2 regions of the Geobacillus sp. TFV-3 genome follow, and region 1 is predicted to be linked to the other one. Evidence: predicted binding sites of a transcription regulator. Region 1 holds the regulator's gene; the other holds the start of a gene.

Evidence for each region. Region 1 encodes LexA, which represses DNA repair genes until DNA is damaged. Its sites were predicted from a motif close to CGAACATATGTTCG; they were not measured.
Region 2: the regulator LexA is predicted to act here: its motif matches at 2,718-2,731, upstream of BJQ97_RS16815 (DNA polymerase IV).

The regions. Positions count from the first base shown of each region.
Region 1 is NZ_MPSP01000001.1:2,149,688-2,154,116, reverse strand. It holds gene BJQ97_RS10865 (MerR family transcriptional regulator) at 1-196, shown strand, start outside; gene glnA (type I glutamate--ammonia ligase) at 236-1,570, shown strand; gene lexA (transcriptional repressor LexA) at 1,636-2,259, opposite strand; gene yneA (cell division suppressor protein YneA) at 2,412-2,717, shown strand; gene BJQ97_RS10845 (YneB family resolvase-like protein) at 2,737-3,390, shown strand; gene BJQ97_RS10840 (DUF896 domain-containing protein) at 3,520-3,750, shown strand; gene tkt (transketolase) at 3,851-4,429, shown strand, end outside.
Region 2 is NZ_MPSP01000001.1:3,322,910-3,327,338, reverse strand. It holds gene BJQ97_RS16830 (IS3 family transposase) at 1-702, opposite strand, end outside; gene BJQ97_RS16825 (helix-turn-helix domain-containing protein) at 699-1,016, opposite strand; gene BJQ97_RS16820 (YolD-like family protein) at 1,079-1,426, opposite strand; gene BJQ97_RS16815 (DNA polymerase IV) at 1,423-2,676, opposite strand; gene BJQ97_RS16810 (hypothetical protein) at 2,932-3,213, shown strand; gene BJQ97_RS16805 (ISL3 family transposase) at 3,751-4,429, opposite strand, start outside.

The DNA.
Region 1 (4,429 bases):
CTTGGCGGGCATTAAGCAAATTTTTGCCGCGCGGGAGGAAGGGCGCCACGGGCAGGCGGAGAAAGTCGAAAAAGCAGGAAAACCGAAGCTGTCGGACGAAGAACTGCGCGAAATTTTGCGGAATGAATTGCTGCAGGCCGGCCGGTTCCAGCGCGCATCGCTTCGCCAGGGAGATCTCGCTCGCTTCTTTCATTAATGACGGAAAATGATTTCCGAGCCGGGGAGGAGTTTGGACATGGCAAAATATACGCGTGACGACATTCTACACATCGTCAAAGAGGAAAATGTCAAGTACATCCGCCTGCAATTCACCGATATTTTGGGCACGATCAAAAACGTCGAAATTCCGATCAGCCAGCTGGAGAAAGCGCTTAACAACAAAATTATGTTTGACGGGTCGTCGATCGAAGGATTTGTCCGCATTGAAGAGTCGGATATGTATTTGTATCCGGACTTGGATACGTTCGTCATTTTCCCGTGGACTGCAGAAAAAGGAAAAGTCGCCCGCTTTATCTGCGACATTTACAACCCGGACGGCACGCCGTTTGAAGGCTGTCCGCGCTATAACTTAAAGCGGATGCTGAAAGAGATGGAAGCGCTCGGCTTCAACGCCTTTAACTTAGGAGCTGAGCCGGAATTCTTCCTCTTCAAGCTTGACGAAAAAGGACACCCCACGATGGAGCTGAACGATCGCGGCGGCTATTTCGATTTGGCGCCGACGGATCTCGGGGAAAACTGCCGGCGCGACATTGTGCTCGAGCTTGAGGAAATGGGGTTTGAAATCGAAGCGTCCCATCATGAAGTCGCTCCGGGCCAGCATGAGATCGATTTTAAATACGCCCATGCGATTAAAGCGTGCGACGACATTCAAACGTTTAAGCTCGTCGTCAAAACGATCGCCCGCAAACACGGATTGCATGCGACCTTTATGCCGAAGCCGATTTTTGGGATCAACGGTTCAGGAATGCATTGCAACCTGTCGCTGTTCCGCAACGGTGAAAACGCCTTTTTCGATCCGAACGGCGACTTGCAGTTGAGCGATACGGCGCGGCAGTTTATCGCGGGCGTGCTGAAGCATGCGCCGAACTTTACGGCGGTGACGAACCCGACCGTCAACTCGTACAAGCGGCTTGTTCCAGGCTATGAGGCGCCGTGCTACGTCGCTTGGTCGGCGCGCAACCGCAGCCCGCTCATCCGCATTCCCGCTTCGCGCGGCATGAGCACGCGCATTGAGGTGCGAAGCGTTGACCCGTCGGCCAACCCATACTTGGCCATGGCGGTGCTTTTAGCCGCTGGGCTTGACGGCATTCGCAACAAGCTCACTCCTCCGGCGCCAGTGGATCGAAACATTTACGTCATGACGAAAGAAGAACGGCTCGAAGAAGGCATCGTCGATTTGCCGGCAACGCTGCATGAAGCGTTGGAAAACTTGAAGTCGGATGAAGTGATGGTTCATGCGCTCGGCAAACATTTATTCGAGCATTTCGTCGAGGCGAAAGAAATTGAGTGGGATATGTACCGGACAACGGTTCATCAATGGGAATTGGACCAATATATGGAACTCTACTGATTCATAAAAAAAGCTGCCCCGTTTTTTTCAGGGCAGCTTTTTTTATGGGCGCAGGCCGGCACGAGTCAGTCGAACAGGCGATAGACGCCGATCACTTTGCCGAGAATCGTGCAGTCGCGGACGATGATCGGCTCAAGATGGGCGTTTTCCGGCTGCAGGCGGATGTGATCCTTTTCCTTGAAAAACCGCTTCACCGTCGCCTCATTGTCTTCCGTCATGGCGACAACGATGTCGCCGTTGTTGGCCGATGACTGCTGGCGGACGATGACGTAGTCGCCGTCTAAAATGCCGGCTTCGATCATGCTGTCGCCCATCACTTCAAGCATAAACACCTGCTCCTCGCCGACGGCGAGCCGCTTCGGCAGCGGAAAGTAGCCTTCGATGTTTTCCACCGCTGTAATCGGTTGGCCGGCTGTCACCTTGCCGATGATCGGCACCGAGATGATCTCCTCTTTTTCTCTCTCCTTGGTCATATCGTTGTCCAAAATTTCAATGGCGCGCGGCTTCGTCGGATCGCGGCGGATGTACCCTTTGCTTTCTAGGCGCGCAAGATGCCCGTGGACCGTCGAACTTGACGCCAGTCCAACCGCTTCCCCAATTTCCCGCACCGACGGAGGATAGCCTTTTGTTTTTACTTCCTGTTTAATAAACTCTAAAATTTGCTGTTGCCGTTTCGATAGTTTCGTCATTCTTTAACACCTCTCGCCACATCGTTTGCTTTCATTATACCATGAGGAAGATGAAAAAACAAACATAAGTTCGAATTTTTTGTTGACACAAACAAATGTTCTTGGTTATAATGAAAGCAAGCGAACAAACATTCTGGAAAAGGGTGGGGGAAATGGAGAAAACGTTGCTGCATTACTTTCTGTTTTCATTTTTGTTTGCGCTCGTGTTGGCGGGGTTCGTTTACGCCAGCAGCCCGGTCGATAAAAAAGAATACGTGACGATCACGGTCGCTCCCGGCGATACGCTTTGGGGGCTGGCAAAACAGTACGAGCAGGAGCATCATATGCCGCCTGATGAGTTCATCCGCTGGGTCGTCGATGCCAACCATTTGCCGAGCCCGCGCCTTGCCGCCGGTGAACAAATTGTCATTCCTGTGTTAAAATCAAAGCAGGGCGGCTCGGTGGCCGTCAATCAGTGATGGAAAGAAGGGATGGGCCATGAGGGCGGTCATTTACTGCCGAGTCAGCACGGACAAAGCTGAACAGGAAACGTCGCTCGCGAGGCAGCGAGATGAGCTCGAGCGGCTGGCGGCCGAGTGTGGATTGGAAGTCGTCAAAGTGATCGCTGAGCAGGCGAGCGGTTATGAAGCCGACCGCGACGGCGTGTTGGAGCTGCTTTCGCTTTGCGAGGAAGGCGAGGTCGATGTGCTGCTCATTCAAGATGAAACGCGGCTTGGGCGCGGCCATGCGCGCATGGCGGTGCTGCATTGCTTGAAAAAGCAAGGGGTGAAAATATACAGCGCCAGCCATCGCGGGGAGATGCCGCTGTCGGAGGCCGATGAGATGGTGTTATCCATCATCGCTATTGTCGAGGAGTACCAAAGAAAAATACATAACGCCAAAATTAAGCGCGGCATGCAGCGGGCCATCGCCCGCGGCTACCGGCCGGAGCGGAACTTAAGGCGCCGGGGCGAAAACGCCGGGCGCGACCGAATCGATCTGCCGGTTGAGGAGATCGTCCGCTTGCGCGAGCGCGGACTGACGTTTGCTGATATTGCCGCGACGCTGAGAAGCTTTGGCTACGAGGCGTCCAAGGCGACCGTCCATCGCCGTTACCAGGAATATATGGACGAGCAACAAAGGCGGTGTTGATTGTGTGCGGCGCCTGGCCCTAAAGCGGTGAGCGGGCAAAAGGAAACGAAGATGCCATCGTTGCCATTTTCCTGGTTGATCAGATAAGATAAAACAGAGTGAGAATATGGCAGATAGGAGAGATGATCAATGCTTGCCAAACATAAATTAGCCCGCATCAATGAACTGGCAAAAAAAGCGAAAACCGGCGGCTTGTCGGCCGAGGAGACGCTGGAACAAGCGAAGCTGCGCCGCGAATACATTCAAGCGTTCCGCAAGACGATGACCGATATGCTGCATACGGTGACGGTCATTGACCCAACCGGCAACGACGTGACGCCGAAAAAATTAAAGGAAAGCCAGCGGCGGCGCTTCCATTAAACGATCGAAAGAGGGGCGGCCCGGAAAATAACGTTGTACAAGCCGATCGATTTTCTATATGATAGTAAATGACACCATGTTGATGAAAGGGAGGAAGACGATGGCGCATTCAATCGAGGAGTTGGCGATTACGACGATTCGAACGCTGTCGATTGACGCGATCGAAAAAGCGAAATCTGGGCACCCGGGCATGCCGATGGGCGCGGCGCCGATGGCGTACACGCTTTGGACGAAATTTATGAATCATAACCCGGCGAATCCAAACTGGTTCAACCGCGACCGGTTTGTCTTGTCGGCCGGGCACGGGTCGATGCTGTTGTACAGCTTGCTCCATTTAAGCGGCTACGACGTATCGATGGATGACTTGAAACAATTCCGTCAATGGGGAAGCAAAACGCCGGGCCATCCGGAATACGGCCATACGCCGGGCGTGGAAGCGACGACGGGACCGCTCGGCCAAGGGATTGCGATGGCGGTCGGCATGGCCATGGCGGAACGGCATTTGGCGGCTACATACAACCGCGACGGGTTTGAGATCATCAATCATTATACGTACGCCCTTTGCGGCGATGGCGACTTGATGGAAGGCGTGGCGAGCGAAGCTGCGTCACTCGCCGGCCACTTGAAGCTCGGCCGCTTGATCGTTCTGTATGATTCGAACGACATTTCCCTTGACGGC
Region 2 (4,429 bases), 1.2 Mb from region 1:
AGCATTGTCTAAACAGTTTGCTTTTCTGGACATACTTGGAATGATACCATGTTGTTGAAGAGCTGCGTGGTACTCATGGGATGTGTACTGGAACCCTTGGTCACTGTGTAAAATGGTTCCATTCACATCTCGTTTTTTTATTGCTTCGTCTAAGGTATCAAGAACTAGCTGAACATCATTTCTTTTACTGATTCGATACGAAATAATTTCTCTGTTAAAGAGATCGTATATAACGGATAAGTATAGACGTTGGTTGTTTAAAAGGAGATAGGTAATATCTGTCACCCATTTCTCATTTGGTTTACTCGTTGTAAATTGTCTATTTAATACGTTCGATACCGTAATTCTTTCCGAACCTTTTCTATACACTTGCTTTTTTCTACGAATTTTCGCCTGAAGATTCATCTGCTTCATTAAACGATAAATACATTTGTGATTGATTCTCCACCCGTACTCCCGCAAAATGTATGCCTTTACTCTTGGATAACCATAGGTTCCATTGGATACTTCATAGGCTTCCACGATCAAATTCATGATGTCCTGATTTCTTAAATCTCTCACTGTGGTTACATTTCTTCGTTTCAGCCACTTATAATAACCGCTTCTTGAAACACATGCTATCTTACATAACAAAGAAATAGGATAGGAACAACTAAGATCATGAATGATGGAATAGAAGACGGTTCTGTCTCTGGTTTTCACCTCCTTTTCAAAGCAATAAACTTTTTTAAGAATTCATTTTCTGCTTTGAGTTTTCGATTTTCTTCTTCTACTGTTAGTGGTTTCTTTCTAGGCCGTCCCCGTTTAGAGGAAATGGTTTTTCCTCTACGTTCTTTTAATCCTTCTTCTCCATACTGTTGATAGTTCTTTACCCAAATACGTACCCTTTTAGGATCTTTTATTCCCATTCTCTTGGCCACTTTTCGATAGCCTAATTGTTCATTCAAATACATCATGACTGTACGTAATTTCAATTCAAAACTATAGCTTTTGTATTTTGCATTTGATTTATCCAAAAAAATCCCTCCTGTATAGCAGTGTGTCCTTTTTCTACACTGTCTACACAAGAGGGATAATATCATGGTGAGGAAGGGGCTATTTTTATTTCCTTAATCGATGAAACGTGGATATAATGGATTTTCCCACTGTCTTTTTCTTTGAATCGCAATATTTGGTTTGACTGATCGTAGTAATGAACACGACCGATGACGCAGCATAAACGATAATTATGTATGTATTGAATCGAGAGATAAGAAGCAAACTCCATCGCCTCGAAAATGATCCGATTCCATTCTTCATATTGTTGCTCGTCGTGACAGGAGGTATGGATTCGCACTTCTTTTTCACGCAGCTCCTTTAGCATTTTGCGGTGCTCTGGCATTAAAAAGGGCGAGTATTTGATGATTCCACGATCGCGATGGTTCATGCCTGATGCCCTCCTATATAGTTGTTGCGGATGCGGGCAACGCTTCCAGGCGTGTAACTGACGGCACGCAATAGCGCGTTGGGACCAAATTTATCGCGGATTGCGTCCATTACTTTGGCAAGGGCGCGTTCTTTTGTTCTGTCTTCAAAAAAGGACAACTGCAAACATTCCTCATCCATTAAGTTTTCAAGGGACACATAAATGACGCGCACGCTTCGCCCGTCATAAAACTTATGGAAAATCCGCTTGCAAATGCGGTAGATATCCATTGTTAAGTTCGTGCCGGTGTCGAGGGTGACGGACTGATGGAATCCTCCTTCATTATGCGAATAGCGCACGCTAAACGAAACGGTGCGTCCTACTTTCCCGATTTCACGCGCTCGTTTTGCTACTTCCTCACAAAGCTCCAACACAACTGTTAAAATTTCGTTTTCCCGCCAGTAGTCGCGCAGTAATGTAATTCCTTTTCCGATACTTTTTTGAGGGAAGGTCCTTGCGTCGATAAAAGGAGGGCTTAAGTCAATTCCCCAAGCATGATAGTAGAGCTGTTCTCCTATTACGCCAAACCGTTTCCGTAAGCGATCCAGGGAACTGTTTGCCACATCTCCAAGCGTGTACATTCCCATATTGTTCAAATGTTTCTCCATTCGGCTGCCAATGCCCCAGATTTCCCGTAACGGAACTGGCCATAATTTTTTCGGAACTTCTTCATACGTACATTCAGCGATTCCTTGTTTTTTGGCGTATACATCAAGTACGACTTTGCTGATGAAACGGTTTGGACCGATACCAATGCAGGAAGGCAAACCGAATTGATCCCAGATCGCGCTTCGTATTTTTTGGGCCGCTTCCATGGGGGATCCATGCAGCTTTTCCGTACCGTCTAGGGTTATCCAGCTCTCATCAACGCTGTACGTGAGGATCGCTTCAAAAGGGACAAAGGTGGAAAACAATTCTGTAATTTGCACGCTGATTTCCAAATACCGCTTCATGCGGGCGTTAAAAATATGGATATGGCTACGGCGAGGAACTTCATATAGACGACTTCCTGTTTTGATTCCGTAATCTTGCTTCATTTTCGGAGACGCAGCTAAAACTACGCTCCCGCTTCGATTTTTATCTGAGACAACGACGACGTAATCCTCGAGAGGATCCAGTCCATGATCGACGCATTCGCAGCTAGCGTAGAAGCTCTTCATATCGATGCACAACATTTTATGTTTTGGCAGCCAGGAAATATCGAAGCACATCGACGCAAAGACCCCTTTTATAAGAACATATGTTTGATTTACGAATATATGTTCTTATATTTTGTTAAAAAAGTCAAGTGAAAACTGGGAAAAGAAGGAGATAAGCAGGGAGAGGAATTGTTAGACAAAAATAAAAAGACCGGATTGCTCCGGTCTTTACATAATGTATAATGTTGGAAAGTGGAGGTGATTTCTTGTTGAATTAACGGATGGCTATAATTCAAAAAGTTATTATCAACAGAGGGGGGTTTTGTAGTGTTAGACAAGAAAAAAGTAGGAAATATATTAGGTGTCGCGTCTTTGTTGCCTGTAATCATAAGTATCATTATTTTCTATATCGAAAGAGGTCCAAATGCTGATATTTATTTCGTGATCACAATTTATGGTATCTTATCAATTATTGGTATTTTATTCGCGGCGTTCTCGTGTTTGATGACTAAACGTTTCTTTCTGCTAATTATCAGCTTGATAGGAAATGGAGCGGTTTTGGCCGTTGCTTTTCTTTTGCTATTGGCAATGGGGATTAGTGAACCATAAAAAATATTCTTAAACTATTAGGTGGGTTAGTTGAAATAAGAGTTCTCAAAGTCGATTCCCTGACTGGGAAATCGGTTTTTTTTATTTCATTGGCTCTGTTAAACAATAGTGTTGATATTTCACCAAAAGAAAGAGGGACGGTTTATTAGTCCTTTGCTTTATTCCTTGTTGAACTAAAGCCCCCGTTTGTTGAAGATTGAATTTATCGCTTGCGAATTACTTTATAAACGATATATATAAATCCAAATATCAGAAATGAATAAGCAATTTTTTGTAATTTTACCGTTGCCTGTTAATATTCTCCTTATTACCAAGATGGGATAAAATCTGGACAACGATACACTAATATGCTAGAAGGTTAAGATAAGTAGCTATCTACATTTCTTATAATTGAACCTGTTTTTAGTAAAGGTTCCTTATAATCAAAAGTTATAGATATGAAAATGATGTAATTCGCTTGAATCTACTTCTATATTTTCGAAATTAACTATAGTAAATAGACTGGTTCATCACCAAAAGATGTACTTGATTTTTACGTTAAAATGTGATAGAGGTCTCTAGACGGACACGCAAAGTAAAACGCTGGATATTTCGATACCCATATCCTCGCCTTTTGATCAATTTTATTTTGTTGTTGATTCCTTCCATTGGACCATTTGAGTAAGAAAAAACGATGCAAGAAAGCACTGCGTCTCTTCGAGTGATGAGTGCCTTGGCAATCCTGCGTACGGCGGCACAGTCGCTAAAAAGGTACCGGTCAAACCATTGGGTCAAACGAGTTTCGGCTTGCTTTCTTGTTTGGCTTTTGGATACGTAACGGAAATGTTGAAGTGCTTGATAGACATCACGTAAATAAGCACTTTCTTGGCACCATTGTCGAACTTCCTGTCTCTCTTCTTCTGTTAATTTTTCTGGACGTTGGCTTAACCATCGGCACACGCGGCGAACGCTTCCATGTTTGGTTCCGCCTTTGGCAAGGTATTTGCGACAACGTTCCAGTGCATCGGTGAATAACTGAATCACATGGAAGTGGTCAAGAACATGGATGGCTTTTGGACATACCTTTTCAATGGCTTTTCTCATGGCAGGAGCCAAGTCGCTGACAACATACTTCACTTTGGAGGCGACGGGTTGAAGCGCCTCCACAATGGCTTCTTCATTTTTTCCAGAAGCAATGGAAAGGACATTCCGAGTCTGTGTGTCCATCACCGCTACT